4 regions of the Ohtaekwangia sp. genome follow, and region 2 is predicted to be linked to each of the others. Evidence: riboswitches for the same ligand, from Rfam matches in the RefSeq annotation. Region 2 holds a riboswitch; each other region holds the start of a gene.

Region 1 (3,184 bases), on a different contig from region 2:
CTGCACCATGTTGCCAAAAGCGAAGGTAAATTAGATGAGGCGTTGCATTTTCTGGAGCAGTATATACACATCAAGGAAGCGATTATTGCCACGGATACACACAAAACAGTAAAGAGTTATGAAGCAATATCGAAAGTAAAGGTATTGGAGCTTGAAGCAGAGATACAACGTAGCAAAACCGAGATCATCGAAAAGAAAAATGCAGAACTCGATTCATTTTTTTACCGGGTATCGCACGATTTGAAAGGACCTATATCTTCTTTGCTTGGCTTGAACAACCTGATGAAGTATGAGGTAAAAGATGAAAAGCTGCAGAAGTATATAGATATGTATCAATCACAGATTCTGCGTATCGATAACATTGTGCTTGATCTCATCAACCTCACACGGATGAATCATGCGGAAGTAAACAAAACAAAGATCGATTTTGAAACACTGCTGCACGACTGTATTAACACCTATCAATTTCTCGACAACTTCAAACGCATATCATTTAAAATAGAGATCGAGCCCAACCTGGAATTTTACTCAGAATGGGCCATAGTAAATACTATTTTACAGAATCTCATTGAAAATGCGATCAAGTATTCCATGCCTGATAAGGAGCCAATTGTTCACATTTCCATTGCGCGTGATGAGCAATCACTGATCATTATTGTCACGGATAATGGCATTGGTATAGATCCACTATTGCAGACGAAAGTGTTCAATATGTTCTTCCGCGCCAACGACCGTGTGGAGGGAACCGGCCTTGGGCTATATATACTAAAGCGTGCGGTAGAGCGGCTTCACGGCGATGTATCGTTTAAAAGTGAAGTTTTTCAGGGAACATCTTTTACGGTAAAACTGCCATTTTTTGGCCGCCAGTCTATACTGTAAGGCATTTACTAACGGTTGTATGCAGTTATAACAAAAAAAATTTTCCGGTCGGGCTTGGAAACAACTTTTTCAGGCTCTACGTTTGTGACATCAAAGTCGAATAAGCACTCTTGCTTGATCGATTTATAAAGAAGCGCGGAGAGACAGGCTCTGAGAAGCGCTAGCAACCACTCCCAACAGGGAAAAGGTGCTAAATCCTGACTCCGGTGTGGATGGTCCACGCCGGGAAATATAAACCGATGAAAATGAAAAGCATCATCAACAACATCATTTCAGGAAAAGGCTTGCATAGCCTTCGTGCTTATTTATCCGAGACATTCAACATCATCATTCGTAATTTCATTTGCATGTGCGCCAACAACGCGTGTTGTTGCACGTGCTGTTGCTGTTAATCTTTAAGCGCACCGCTTTCAGCAACACACTAGCCTCACGATCTGCCAGGTGACAGGCACGGTTACGGCTACATCAAAAATTCTTTTTCTTAAAACAATTACGACAACCCAACAAATATATAGTTATGTCAAATTTACATTTCGAAACCCTTCAATTACATGCAGGCCAGGAGATTGATCCCACCACCCGCTCCCGTGCTGTGCCCATTTATCAGACTACGTCCTATACATTCAAAGACTCTGAACATGGCGCTAATCTTTTTGCCTTGAAAGAATTCGGCAACATCTACACGCGCATCATGAACCCCACCACAGATGTTTTTGAAAAACGTATTGCAGCGTTGGAAGGCGGAGTAGCTGCACTGGCTACCGGCTCCGGGCAAGCTGCACAATTTCTTGCCTTGAATAACATTCTGCAGGCAGGCGACAATTTTGTTTCTACTTCATTTCTTTATGGCGGCACGTACAACCAATTTAAAGTTGCTTTCAAGCGACTGGGTATAGAAGTGCGTTTTGCAGAAGGCGATAAAGCAGAAGCATTTGAAAAACTGATCGACAAAAAAACAAAGGCATTGTTTCTTGAAACGATTGGTAACCCCGGTTTTAATATACCCGACTTCGAAGCGATTGCTGCGGTTGCCCGCAAGCATGATCTGCCATTGATAGTAGACAATACATTTGGTGCTGCCGGATATTTATTCCGCCCGATTGAGCATGGAGCCAATGTAGTGGTTGAATCTGCTACGAAGTGGATTGGTGGCCACGGCACCTCTATAGGCGGAGTTATTGTAGATGGAGGGAACTATAATTGGGGCAATGGAAAATTCCCGCAGTTCACAGAACCATCGGAAGGTTATCATGGCTTGAAATTCTGGGAAGTATTCGGTGAAGGAAATCCTCTTGGTTTACCGAATATAGCCTTCATCATCCGCACACGCGTAGAAGGTCTTCGCGACTTCGGCCCCTCACTGAGTCCTTTCAACTCATTCCTGTTACTGCAAGGTTTGGAAACACTTTCCCTGCGCGTGCAACGCTCTGTTGACAATGCGCTTGCCTTGGCACAATGGCTTGAACAACACGATCTGGTGGAGAGTGTAAATTATCCGGGCCTTACCAGCAGCACCTATCACAAGCTCGCTAAAAAATATTTACGCAATGGCTTCGGCGCTGTGCTCTCTTTCACATTAAAAGGCACCAAAGAACACACCGCTAAATTTGTAGACAGCCTGAAGCTCGTAAGCCATCTGGCAAACGTAGGCGATGCAAAAACACTGATTATACAGCCTTCGGCCACTACGCATCAGCAATTAACCGAAGAAGAGCAAATCACAGCAGGTGTATTGCCAACATTATTAAGAATCTCTGCAGGGATAGAACATATAGACGATATCAAAGCCGATCTGCAGCAGGCGTTTGAGAAAGTATACCAGGGCGAATTAGTATCCTAGTTTAAGTTTTAAATAAGCATCCGTCCTCTCTCCTTTACCGGAGAGAGGGAGCGGATGAAGCACTGCCACCACCATGGAAAAACACGATCACACCTTTCATTATCATCATCCATTTGAATTGGAGTCGGGCAACATACTTCCCGGCTTTCAGCTGAAATATACCACACTCGGTAAACTCAACCACGACCGCTCTAACATTGTATGGGTATGCCATGCTTTAACCGGCAGTTCTGATTTTACGGATTGGTGGGGTGATCTGTTCCGTGCCGGAAGTGCTTTCGATCCTAAAGATCATTTCATTATCTGTGCGAATATATTGGGTGGATGTTATGGATCTACCGGGCCTCTTTCAATCAACCCCGAAACCGGCAAACCATTCTACCACAGCTTTCCGCTGATCACCAACCGCGATGTAGTTCGCGCGTTCGATCTTCTTCGTCAGGAATTGCAGATCGAGAAGGTATA
Region 2 (3,184 bases):
AAACTCCAGCAGGCGCTCGGTGGCATCGTCTCTGCGATTCAGCAGGACATCTTCTACACGCTCCAGCAGCTCTTTGTCGATCTCATCGTATACTTCCAGCATCGTTGGGTTTACAATACCCATGTCCATACCATTTTTTATAGCATGATACAGGAAGGCAGAGTGCATTGCTTCGCGCACTTTCTGATTTCCTCGAAAGCTGAACGACACGTTGCTTACACCACCACTCACATGTGCACCCGGTAAATTTTCGCGTATCCATTTGGTAGCACGAAAAAAATCAAGTGCGTAGTTACGGTGCTCTTCTATACCGGTAGCTACCGGAAATATATTCGGATCGAAAATGATATCCTCCGGAGGGAACTTTACTACGTTCACCATGATATCATAGGCGCGCTTGCAAATCGATATTCTTCGTTCGTATGTATCGGCTTGTCCCTGTTCATCGAATGCCATCACTACTACAGCAGCTCCATAGCGCTTCACCAGCTTTGCCTGACGAATAAATTCTTCTTCTCCTGATTTTAAGCTGATGGAGTTTACAATGCCTTTACCTTGCAGGCATTTCAATCCGGCTTCGATCACCTCCCACTTGGATGAATCGACCATTACGGGTATAACTGCAATCTCCGGTTCAGAAGCCATTAAGTTCAGATACTTGACCATGGCTGCTTTGGAGTCGAGCATCCCCTCATCCATGTTCACATCAATCACCTGCGCTCCACCCCTCACCTGGTCGAGTGCTACTTCCAATGCTTCTTCAAATTTATCTTCCTTAATCAGCTTCAGAAACTTTGCCGAACCTGTTACATTCGTTCGTTCTCCAATGTTAACAAAATTCGACTGCGGTGTAATTTCTATTGCTTCAAGGCCACTTAATTTCAATCTGTAATCCATGGGTGGGTCAATTATCAAAGCCTGCTTTCGCAGGATGTTGCTTTATTATTCGAGGTTAGCTTTCGACTATATATCGGATGATTTTTTTGTATATATATGACTATCAGTTTACAGTTTCTGCTACTGAAGTCTGTATTAGTCGTGGTTTATATTTAGCAGCTATGGATGCTATGAGTTTAATATGATCGGGTGTAGTGCCGCAGCAACCACCTACAATATTGATCAATCCTTCCTTGAGAAATACTTCAACCTGCGAACCCATCTCTTCGGGGGTTTGATCGTAATGTCCAAACTCATTGGGAAGCCCTGCATTTGGATACGCGCTCACAAAGAATGGCGCCTTCTCATTCAACACCTGTAGATACGGTCTCAACTGGCTCGCACCAAGCGCGCAGTTCAATCCTATACTTAACAATGGCACATGCGATACAGACACAAGGAACGCTTCTGTAGTTTGCCCGGATAATGTTCTTCCACTTGCATCGGTAATCGTTCCTGACACCATCACGGGTAACGTCTTGCCAATTTCATCAAACAACTCCTGTATCGCGAACAGGGCAGCCTTCACATTAAGTGTGTCAATAATCGTTTCCAGCAGCAGTATATCTGCGCCTCCGTCTATAAGACCTTTTGCCTGTTGCTTGAATGCAAGGGCAAGCTCATCGAACGTAATCGCTCTATAGCCCGGGTTATTTACATCCGGAGAAAGTGAAGCCGTCTTGTTGGTAGGCCCCATAGCACCGGCCACAAATCGCGGCTTGGACGGATCTTTTTTGGTATACTCATCTGCAACTTCTTTGGCAATCTTTGCAGAGTAATAGTTCAGGTCATATACCGCATCTTCCAGATGATAATCGGCCTGGGCAATGGTTGTACCACTAAACGTGTTGGTTTCGAGTATATCCGCACCTGCTTCCAGGTATTGACGATGTATTTCTTTAATAATGTCCGGACGCGTGATAGAAAGAACATCGTTATTTCCTTTCAGCGGAGACGGATGGTTTTTAAAACGCTCACCGCGAAAGTCTTCTTCTTCCAGCTTATACCGCTGAATCATCGTACCCATAGCACCATCGATTACGAGGATACGTTCTTTCAAAATGTCTTCGATTTTCATAAAGCCCTCCATAATTTGATATTCGCTATCCAGAGAGCCCGTAAGGTGGGTTTACTTATCTTTTCCACCACAAGTCAAGTATTTGTAGTGAAAGGGATTTAGCACAACATTCCTTCCGGAATAGGATGCTAAGACGTCATCGGGCCCAGTCCCTCAGTCTTTCTGGATAAGCAAGCACAAATAAAATGAATAGGAAGGAAACTACAAAACTTTAAAGCTGCGAGCTGCGATGCGTTAGCCGTTATCTGTTACACGTTAATCGAAGATGGCTTTCGTGTAGTGGAAAACAATTAACAAGGTAACGATGTGAAATTTTAATAACGAACAAGGAACATCAGTTAACGAATAGTTAAGGTTACCAAGTTAACTGTTACTTGGTGGAGTTTATAACGGTTAACCTGTAACAGTTAACGTGTAACCCATTCTTTCAGCAGGCGGCCCAAAACCTGTTGCCATTTCCCGCAAACGTTTATTGAAATTTAACTTTGCAGATTGCATCTCGAACGAATCATTTCATGATCTTTGCAATACCAAATTGTACCTCAGCCATGAACCAATATTCCACGGGTATTTGTAACCTCTCGTTTGTGTTAACGGCTCCGCTATCTGTACTTTATCCAGCATCTATACTCCGCGCCGAATGAAAATTGCCGCCATCGACATCGGTTCCAACGCTATACGCTTTCAGGTTTCTACTGTACTGACGAACGATAAAACACACCCGGTATTTAAAAAACTGGAATACATACGCTTTCCGCTTCGTTTGGGACACGATGTGTTCACTACTCAGCGCATCAGTGATAAAAGCATCAGCAAGTTCAAGAAGCTTATGAAAGCTTACAAATTGTTGTTGGAACTTTATGAGGTAGACAGCTATATGTTCTGCGCAACCTCGGCTATGCGCGAATCTGATAACGGAAGTGAATTAGCCGACCAGATACAGGAGGAATTTGGCATCACCATCAACATCATCGATGGCAACCGTGAAGCTGAGCTAATCAATCGGGCCATCAGCTCATACCTCACAGACGAAACATATCTCCATATTGATGTGGGTGGTGGCAGTACCGAGTTAAACTTGTACGCTGGCGGCAAAAAAATAAAAACCCGCTCTTTCAAGATTGGATCAGTACGTGTACTCGAGCAAATTGATTCTCCCCTCATGTGGCA
Region 3 (3,184 bases), on a different contig from region 2:
CTTGAGTGATTTCCAGCGATGGCGTAAAGACGCTCGACTTTACTTCGATCGACCATGCATCTGCCTGGTCGCCGGCATGGTATACTTTTGAAGCATACAGCAACTCGCCCTTCAGAATCTCTGCCCGCACAATATAATTCCCTTTCGGTGATATATACTCCTGTATTACAAATGACTTGTCGCCATATACTGGTAACGTGTCGTTGATGATTGCATTCACAAGCGCGCTGAACGAGTCGAAGCGTGTGGTTGTAATGTGATCATTCAGTCCGTTACTCTTGAGCAGGATCGGAAAGCTCAGCTCATTCCCCGTTGCAAGCAGTTGGTCAATGCTGCTTACGATACGTGTTTTTGGAAATGGTATTCCCAACGATGCAAACACCGAAAGCTGTCGCGATTTGGTGCTGAGTATTTCTGTAGCACGCGATCCGTTCATCACTTTGCTGCTGTTAATCGTGCCATTCAATTTCTCTACATGCTTTACATACTCTGTCGTTTGTGCTATACCCAATGCGTTGTGTGTAAAGTAGGGAGGCGAGCTCATATCGTTGAATACAAGACTGTAAGGCACTTCGTATTGAGCAGGATCATATAAATGGTCTGCGGGGTTTATCGTTTCAAATGCAATACCTCTGCTGTATAATTTTTCAAACAGCGGATTGTATTGTTCGGGGTGTGCGTAAATAATGCCGATTGGTTTTTCAAAAAATGAATGCATGGTTGTAGTTTTAATTAGTCGGTAACACATCAGAATTTATGCCGCTTTTCGAAAAGCAGGTATCAGGTTCTTATGTTTTTTACTGCCTACCAGCGGTAAAAGGTGCAGATATAGTGGTGTGCTGCTCTTCTCCGTCTTCGGGTTATATTTTCCAACGATCATCGGTATATACATTACGCGTCTGCGGCTTGCAGCACCGGTAAGGGGAGAAGGAGCTACACGGTGCCATATTCTTCCGTCATGAATAACCAAGTCGCCAGCCTTTGCATCGACCAGCACTTCGTTCTTGTCATCGTAATTATTTAAATAATATTTTTTACGGAAGAGTAAATCCCAAAGCCCTTGTTTGTGTGTGCCTGGCAATACGCGCAGCCCGCCTTTATCGGCAGAAGAATCGTCCAGGTAAAAACCGATGTTCAGCATGGGGGCTACTTTTTTACCGTAGAAAATATCCCGGGCACTATCGGTATGCCATCCCATGTGATAGAAGTTACTGCCTTCCGTATTTACATAATGATTGAATACGACTCCGTCTTTTTCTTCCAGCCCGAGGCGTGCACCTTCCGGCATTAATACTTTCAAAGCCTGCAGGGCCGAATTGTTAGCGAAGTTTTTTACCGCCTCACTATGTTGATTGGTAAAGGCAAAGCGTTGTACAATGGTTTTACCATTTTCATCCACACCATATTTAATGGGCACACCATTTATTTTCTGCACATTGTTTTCAACCCAGCGGCGTTGCACCTGCTCGGTAGAGTGTATAATCTCTTCAACCGTTTCGCGTGATGCATAGTTTTCAAAGTGAATGAAGCCATTCTTCTGGAAGAAGTCAATTTGTTCTTTTGTTAATGTGCCTTCGAAAGTGAATTTTTTATAAGTAGCCATGATGTTTAAATATTTAAGGTGTTCGATGTTTAATGTTCCGTGTTTACATAGTATTGAATGGGCGTTTACTTTTCTGCTTTTCGTGTTTGCTCTTGGTTTAACGAAAAGACATACTCATACCGATGCCTGCTCTTTCAGAGTAGAACTGTTCAATAAACTATATAGGGGATAAAGGATAGACTGAATCAACAACAACAGCAGTTGCACATTCGGGGGTTCATGTTGATAGCCTGCGGGGACATGTTACTACGAACGAAGAAATTTTTCCTGTGTTTCATATTACGTTAAATTTTATAGTTCCAATTTTTTTATTGGTAGGATTTAGCACCTTTTCGGCCCTCACGGCCGGTAGGTTGCTAGAGGTTCATTGAGCCTATTCTCTTCCCTCTTCTGTATAAAATCAATTTGGTGTAATTGATTTGTCTACTAAATCGATAGACAAATGTAGGTATTGAATTTTAATGCACAACATTTTTGTGAAAATTTTTTTGTCAGCCGGATAAGGTTAATGTTTAATACGTTGACGTAAAACAGAAGAGCCTGCCAGGCGGCAGGCTCTTACTCCTGAAATGATGCAGCATCGCTAATGGTTCATGAATAGATCTAACCCAAACCTTCTCAATGAATATAGTATGCTGCAAACATGGGTTGGTTAATTGGCCTTGCGCAGGTATACATTGCCGTATTTCGATTCGAAACTATAGCGCGGGCCGTTACCGGGTTTTGCTGATACGTATGTGTGGAAGTTTTCATTCTTCGAAACATCGCCTCCAAATTTGGCGCTGAGGTTTGTATAAATCTCTCCATAATTAGTTTCCGCTGTCAGCTCACCGGTGGCACTTTCAGAGAGTGAAGCATCTACGGCACCATAGGTAGCGGCTACCGTTAGCGGACCTGTAAATGATTTGATCTCAACAACTCCATAAATCGACTCGATGCGTGTCTCCATGTTGCGTGGAACTTTAATCTCCAGAAATATTTCCATGTCAATACCACAACTCATCCGGTCAAATTTACTCTTACCGTTCTGGTCCTGGTATTTCCTGAGCTCTTCCTGGTTCTTGAATACTATTTTCTGTGCACCATCATATATAGTATATCGTTTGGGAAGATTCTTCATATTGGCAATCTCGTTACGCACAGTAACGGTATTGCCCGTTGTGGATGTTTCCAGGGTAAAAGCATCGTCACTTTCGCCACCGTTTATACTCACCGTTCCCTGTACGGATATCTCATTCTTGTCCCAGGTGGTAACGCGGATCAGCTCCGGGTAATCAAAGTGCATCGCGATCTTTTGGCCCGGCTGCACAGCGATGGACTTATTGATGGCGGTTTGTGCATATTCTTTTATCGGAAGGGTGAGCGCTGCGATGATGAATAATACATTGATTTTCATAGCAAAGTATTTTTATTGGATTAAAAAACGCTGACAGTTTGGGGTGTTGCCTTCCAGTCTTCCTTCCGGGAAAGAAGAGATACAGATTTAAGCATGTCTTAGGCTGTCAGCGCCGAGTGTGCTACTTTTTGCGCAGATAAATATTGTTGTGTGTAGAAGAGAGGTTGATCTCTAGTCCACCACCG
Region 4 (3,184 bases), on a different contig from region 2:
GTAATAGAATTGTTACCGCGTATCTGCACGCTCACACCACCACCGGGTTGCCCGGAAGTTTGTGTTACAACAGCACCTGCCACGGCACCCTGCAGCAAGCGTTCCACCGAAGCCACCGGCTGGGCTTTCAGCTCAGGCGAGACAGAAGCAACAGAGCCGGTAATATCTTTTCGTTTTTGTTCTCCATAACCGATTACTACGATCTCATCCAGCACATTTTCAATTTGCAGGGTAACGTCCGTAGGTTCGCCGGTCAGTTCATATATTTCTACTTCCTGTTGTTTATAGCCTACCAGGTTTACCTGTAGTGTAAACGGAAATTCTTTGGGTGGTGTAAACTCAAAGTTTCCTTCTGTATCCGATATAGCATACGAAGATGATCCTTTCAATACGATGGTAGCACCGGGTAAAGGATCTCCCGCTGCATCTTTAACAGACCCGGTCAACTTCTCCTGTGCATAGGCAAATCCGGAGAGTATAACCGAGACGAATGTGGTCAGTAAAATTCTTTTCATTTTTAAAAGGTTAAAGGATTACCATGCAGCGCTCGATTCTGAGTGCTGCGAGGTTGTTTGTTAGTATAGTTTGTTAAATCCGGTTGCTGTTATTGGGCGGCTGCGCGTTGTTCGAATTTTTCCTTCTCAATCTCGAAGCGCTTGAGCTCCGGCTTCAGGTATCCGAACGCATGAAGATCGTTCTGGCTGTTGTCGATCACCCAGAGTAAAAATTTCAACGCCTCCGCGTTTGTATTTACTTTGCTAAGCGACAGATGCAGATACTCTACCGGTATATTTTTGATTTTTTCATCGCTTTCGAGGCGTGTGATTACGGCATCAAGGTCATCGAATATTTTTTCGCTGTCACTCACACGGCCATTATCGTCAAGGTCGATGGGAAGTATGGATAAACCTGCTGCAGGCTTACGTGTTTTTGCATCGTAAAGAAGTCCGAGTGTGCCATACGATACACCGGTAGTATCTTTCAGCAAGGCTTTGATCAAATGCTCATCCGCACCGGCAATAGCTTTACCGGAAATGTTTTGCTGTTCATAACCAAAGTAATGTGCGAACGTAACCGGTGCGCCCGCTTTTTGCAGCCGCGTGTAAATAGTATAGGGTACTTTTATTTCCTGCTTCTTATCCTTATCAGCCAGGATGTCGTGAAAATATAGTTGCTTGATCAGCGGGGCTGTCAATCCTTTATCATGATATACCTTGGCGAAAGCGGAAAACGCGTTGGCCACGGGCAGCAAAGCGTAGCGGCCAATGTAAAGATAATCGCGACTATCTTTAAACGACTTTTCTGCTTCGTATGCTTCGATCAGCAGGTCATACTTGGCCGGATCGGTTGTAGTACGTGTCTCGATAACTATATCTGCAGAAGGATTGACTGTTTTATAGTCTTTGATCCACTTTTCTACCAGCGGATATGCGAAGCGCACACCGGTGATCACCACTTTGCTTTTCTGTGTTTCCTGGGCTACACTCGCACTGGCTATGAGCAGCAGGAAATAAACTATCAATACGGAAATGAAAGATTTCATGTCTTTTTATAAATGAAATGGTAAATGAAACAACCGGAAATTGGCGGCTACGGTATACACCGGGCCTTAAAGAAATTCCACCAAAAAATCCTTAAGACCGGTGTATCCGGAACCATATAGCGTTAATGAGTGCTTATCGAATGATAAGGGTTTGCGAGCGCAGATATAGTATATGCTCAGCACATGGAACAACAACAGCAACAACTACCGTGGTAGCGTGTAAAGGAAGCGGCATATCTCGCAACAGAGAATGCCCTGGTTGAAAAACTGTTCGTTTTCATGGGGTTGATTTTATAGTTCCAAACTTTATTGGCAGGCTTGAGCACCTTGTCTTTGGTGGATGACTGGTTGCCAGAAGTTCACAGAGCCTGTTCTCTCCCTTCTTCGCTATAAAATCAATCTGGTGGGAATTGATTTGTCTACTAATTCGATAGACAAAAGTATGTTGGCGGTATTATATATGCAAGGCTCAACGATTTATTTTCTTCTATTTCGTGTTAATTTTTTAATAGGAGGATATAGATGTCTAACTGTTGTTAGGGCAGCAATTATGAAAACAGCTCGTTTGTGGGATCTATATATATAAGAGTGCTCAAAGCTATATATAGCGTTTGCAGGCGATTGACTTGTGGAAAATGCTACACGCTATGCTGTCAGCTGAATAGTAAAAATGCAATAATGAGTGTGATAACAATATTGAATCCCTGCGCGATCAGGAAAGCATAAAGTGGTTTTTTGCTGTCTTCGTTAAAAAGATCAGAAAATTTTGTTTCCAAGCCAATACTGGTAAAAGCGAGGGCGAACCACAACGTCTGAATGCTTTTTAAACTGTCTTTTACAACGGTTACTGTGTCGGCTTTCAGTATGAACGAGAAGAGGAGGGAGGCAGCGACAAATCCCAGCACAAATTTAGGAAAGCGCTCCCAGATAACACCGAGTGTAGGTTTGGTTACACTGCCATCGGCTTGTGTTTTGTTGGTATACGTCCAATATATACTAATGGCAAAGGCTGCCACCCCCAACAATACATTCTGCGAAAATTTTACTATCGTACTGACCTTTAGTGCCGTGTCGCCTACTAACGATCCCGAAGCAACCACCGCTCCCGTGGTGTCGATGCTACCACCCAGCCAGGCACCGGTAACTTCCTGCGAAAAATGAAAGTAGCTGGCGATATAGGGCATCACGATCATCATGGGTATAGCCACAATAAGTACCAGCGAAATAACATACGAGAGTTTTTTGGAGTCGCCTTGTATGGCACCGGCCGTAGCAATAGCAGCCGATACACCGCAAATGGAAACGGCACTGGAGATCATCATGGTAAGTTCTTCATCAAGCTTCAGCTTGCGACAGATCCAGTATGCAAAATACCATACACTCAGTACAACAGCCAGCGCCTGTATTAACCCCAGACCACCGGCTTTGAGTATATCTGTGAAAATTACACCGGTACCCAATAAGACAAGACCAATCTTGACAAATAACTCGGTAGAGAGTGTACTTCGAAACCAATCAGGGAGTGTTGTGGCATTGCTAATGAGCAGGCCTATGGAAAGACTAAAAATGACAGCTTCAAGATTCAGCGACTTAATAGTGCTGTTCCCTGCCAGTATCAGGGCGACCATGGTAAGTGCAAAG

What was found. Region 2 has a riboswitch for S-adenosylmethionine ahead of metH (methionine synthase). Riboswitches for the same ligand answer to the same signal wherever they lie in the genome.
Region 1: linked by a shared signal. The riboswitch ahead of V7Q33_RS14825 (O-acetylhomoserine aminocarboxypropyltransferase/cysteine synthase family protein) and the one ahead of metH (methionine synthase) in region 2 are both predicted to bind S-adenosylmethionine.
Region 3: linked by a shared signal. The riboswitch ahead of V7Q33_RS17935 (phytanoyl-CoA dioxygenase family protein) and the one ahead of metH (methionine synthase) in region 2 are both predicted to bind S-adenosylmethionine.
Region 4: linked by a shared signal. The riboswitch ahead of V7Q33_RS17950 (hypothetical protein) and the one ahead of metH (methionine synthase) in region 2 are both predicted to bind S-adenosylmethionine.

The regions. Positions count from the first base shown of each region.
Region 1 covers NZ_DAIQRQ010000035.1:39,956-43,139, reverse strand. Annotated here, with positions in the region: gene V7Q33_RS14830 (tetratricopeptide repeat-containing sensor histidine kinase) at 1-879, shown strand, start outside; SAM riboswitch class I at 1,000-1,117, shown strand; gene V7Q33_RS14825 (O-acetylhomoserine aminocarboxypropyltransferase/cysteine synthase family protein) at 1,397-2,719, shown strand; gene V7Q33_RS14820 (homoserine O-acetyltransferase family protein) at 2,793-3,184, shown strand, end outside.
Region 2 covers NZ_DAIQRQ010000003.1:123,014-126,197, reverse strand. Annotated here, with positions in the region: partial or broken gene metH (methionine synthase) at 1-2,014, opposite strand, end outside; SAM riboswitch class I at 2,067-2,187, opposite strand; gene V7Q33_RS02570 (Ppx/GppA phosphatase family protein) at 2,655-3,184, shown strand, end outside.
Region 3 covers NZ_DAIQRQ010000052.1:4,056-7,239, reverse strand. Annotated here, with positions in the region: gene V7Q33_RS17940 (ATP-grasp domain-containing protein) at 1-718, opposite strand, end outside; gene V7Q33_RS17935 (phytanoyl-CoA dioxygenase family protein) at 755-1,603, opposite strand; SAM riboswitch class I at 1,892-2,004, opposite strand; gene V7Q33_RS17930 (hypothetical protein) at 2,256-2,999, opposite strand; gene V7Q33_RS17925 (DUF4097 family beta strand repeat-containing protein) at 3,121-3,184, opposite strand, start outside.
Region 4 covers NZ_DAIQRQ010000052.1:8,103-11,286, reverse strand. Annotated here, with positions in the region: gene V7Q33_RS17955 (SusC/RagA family TonB-linked outer membrane protein) at 1-515, opposite strand, end outside; gene V7Q33_RS17950 (hypothetical protein) at 605-1,543, opposite strand; SAM riboswitch class I at 1,832-1,939, opposite strand; gene V7Q33_RS17945 (YeiH family protein) at 2,197-3,184, opposite strand, start outside.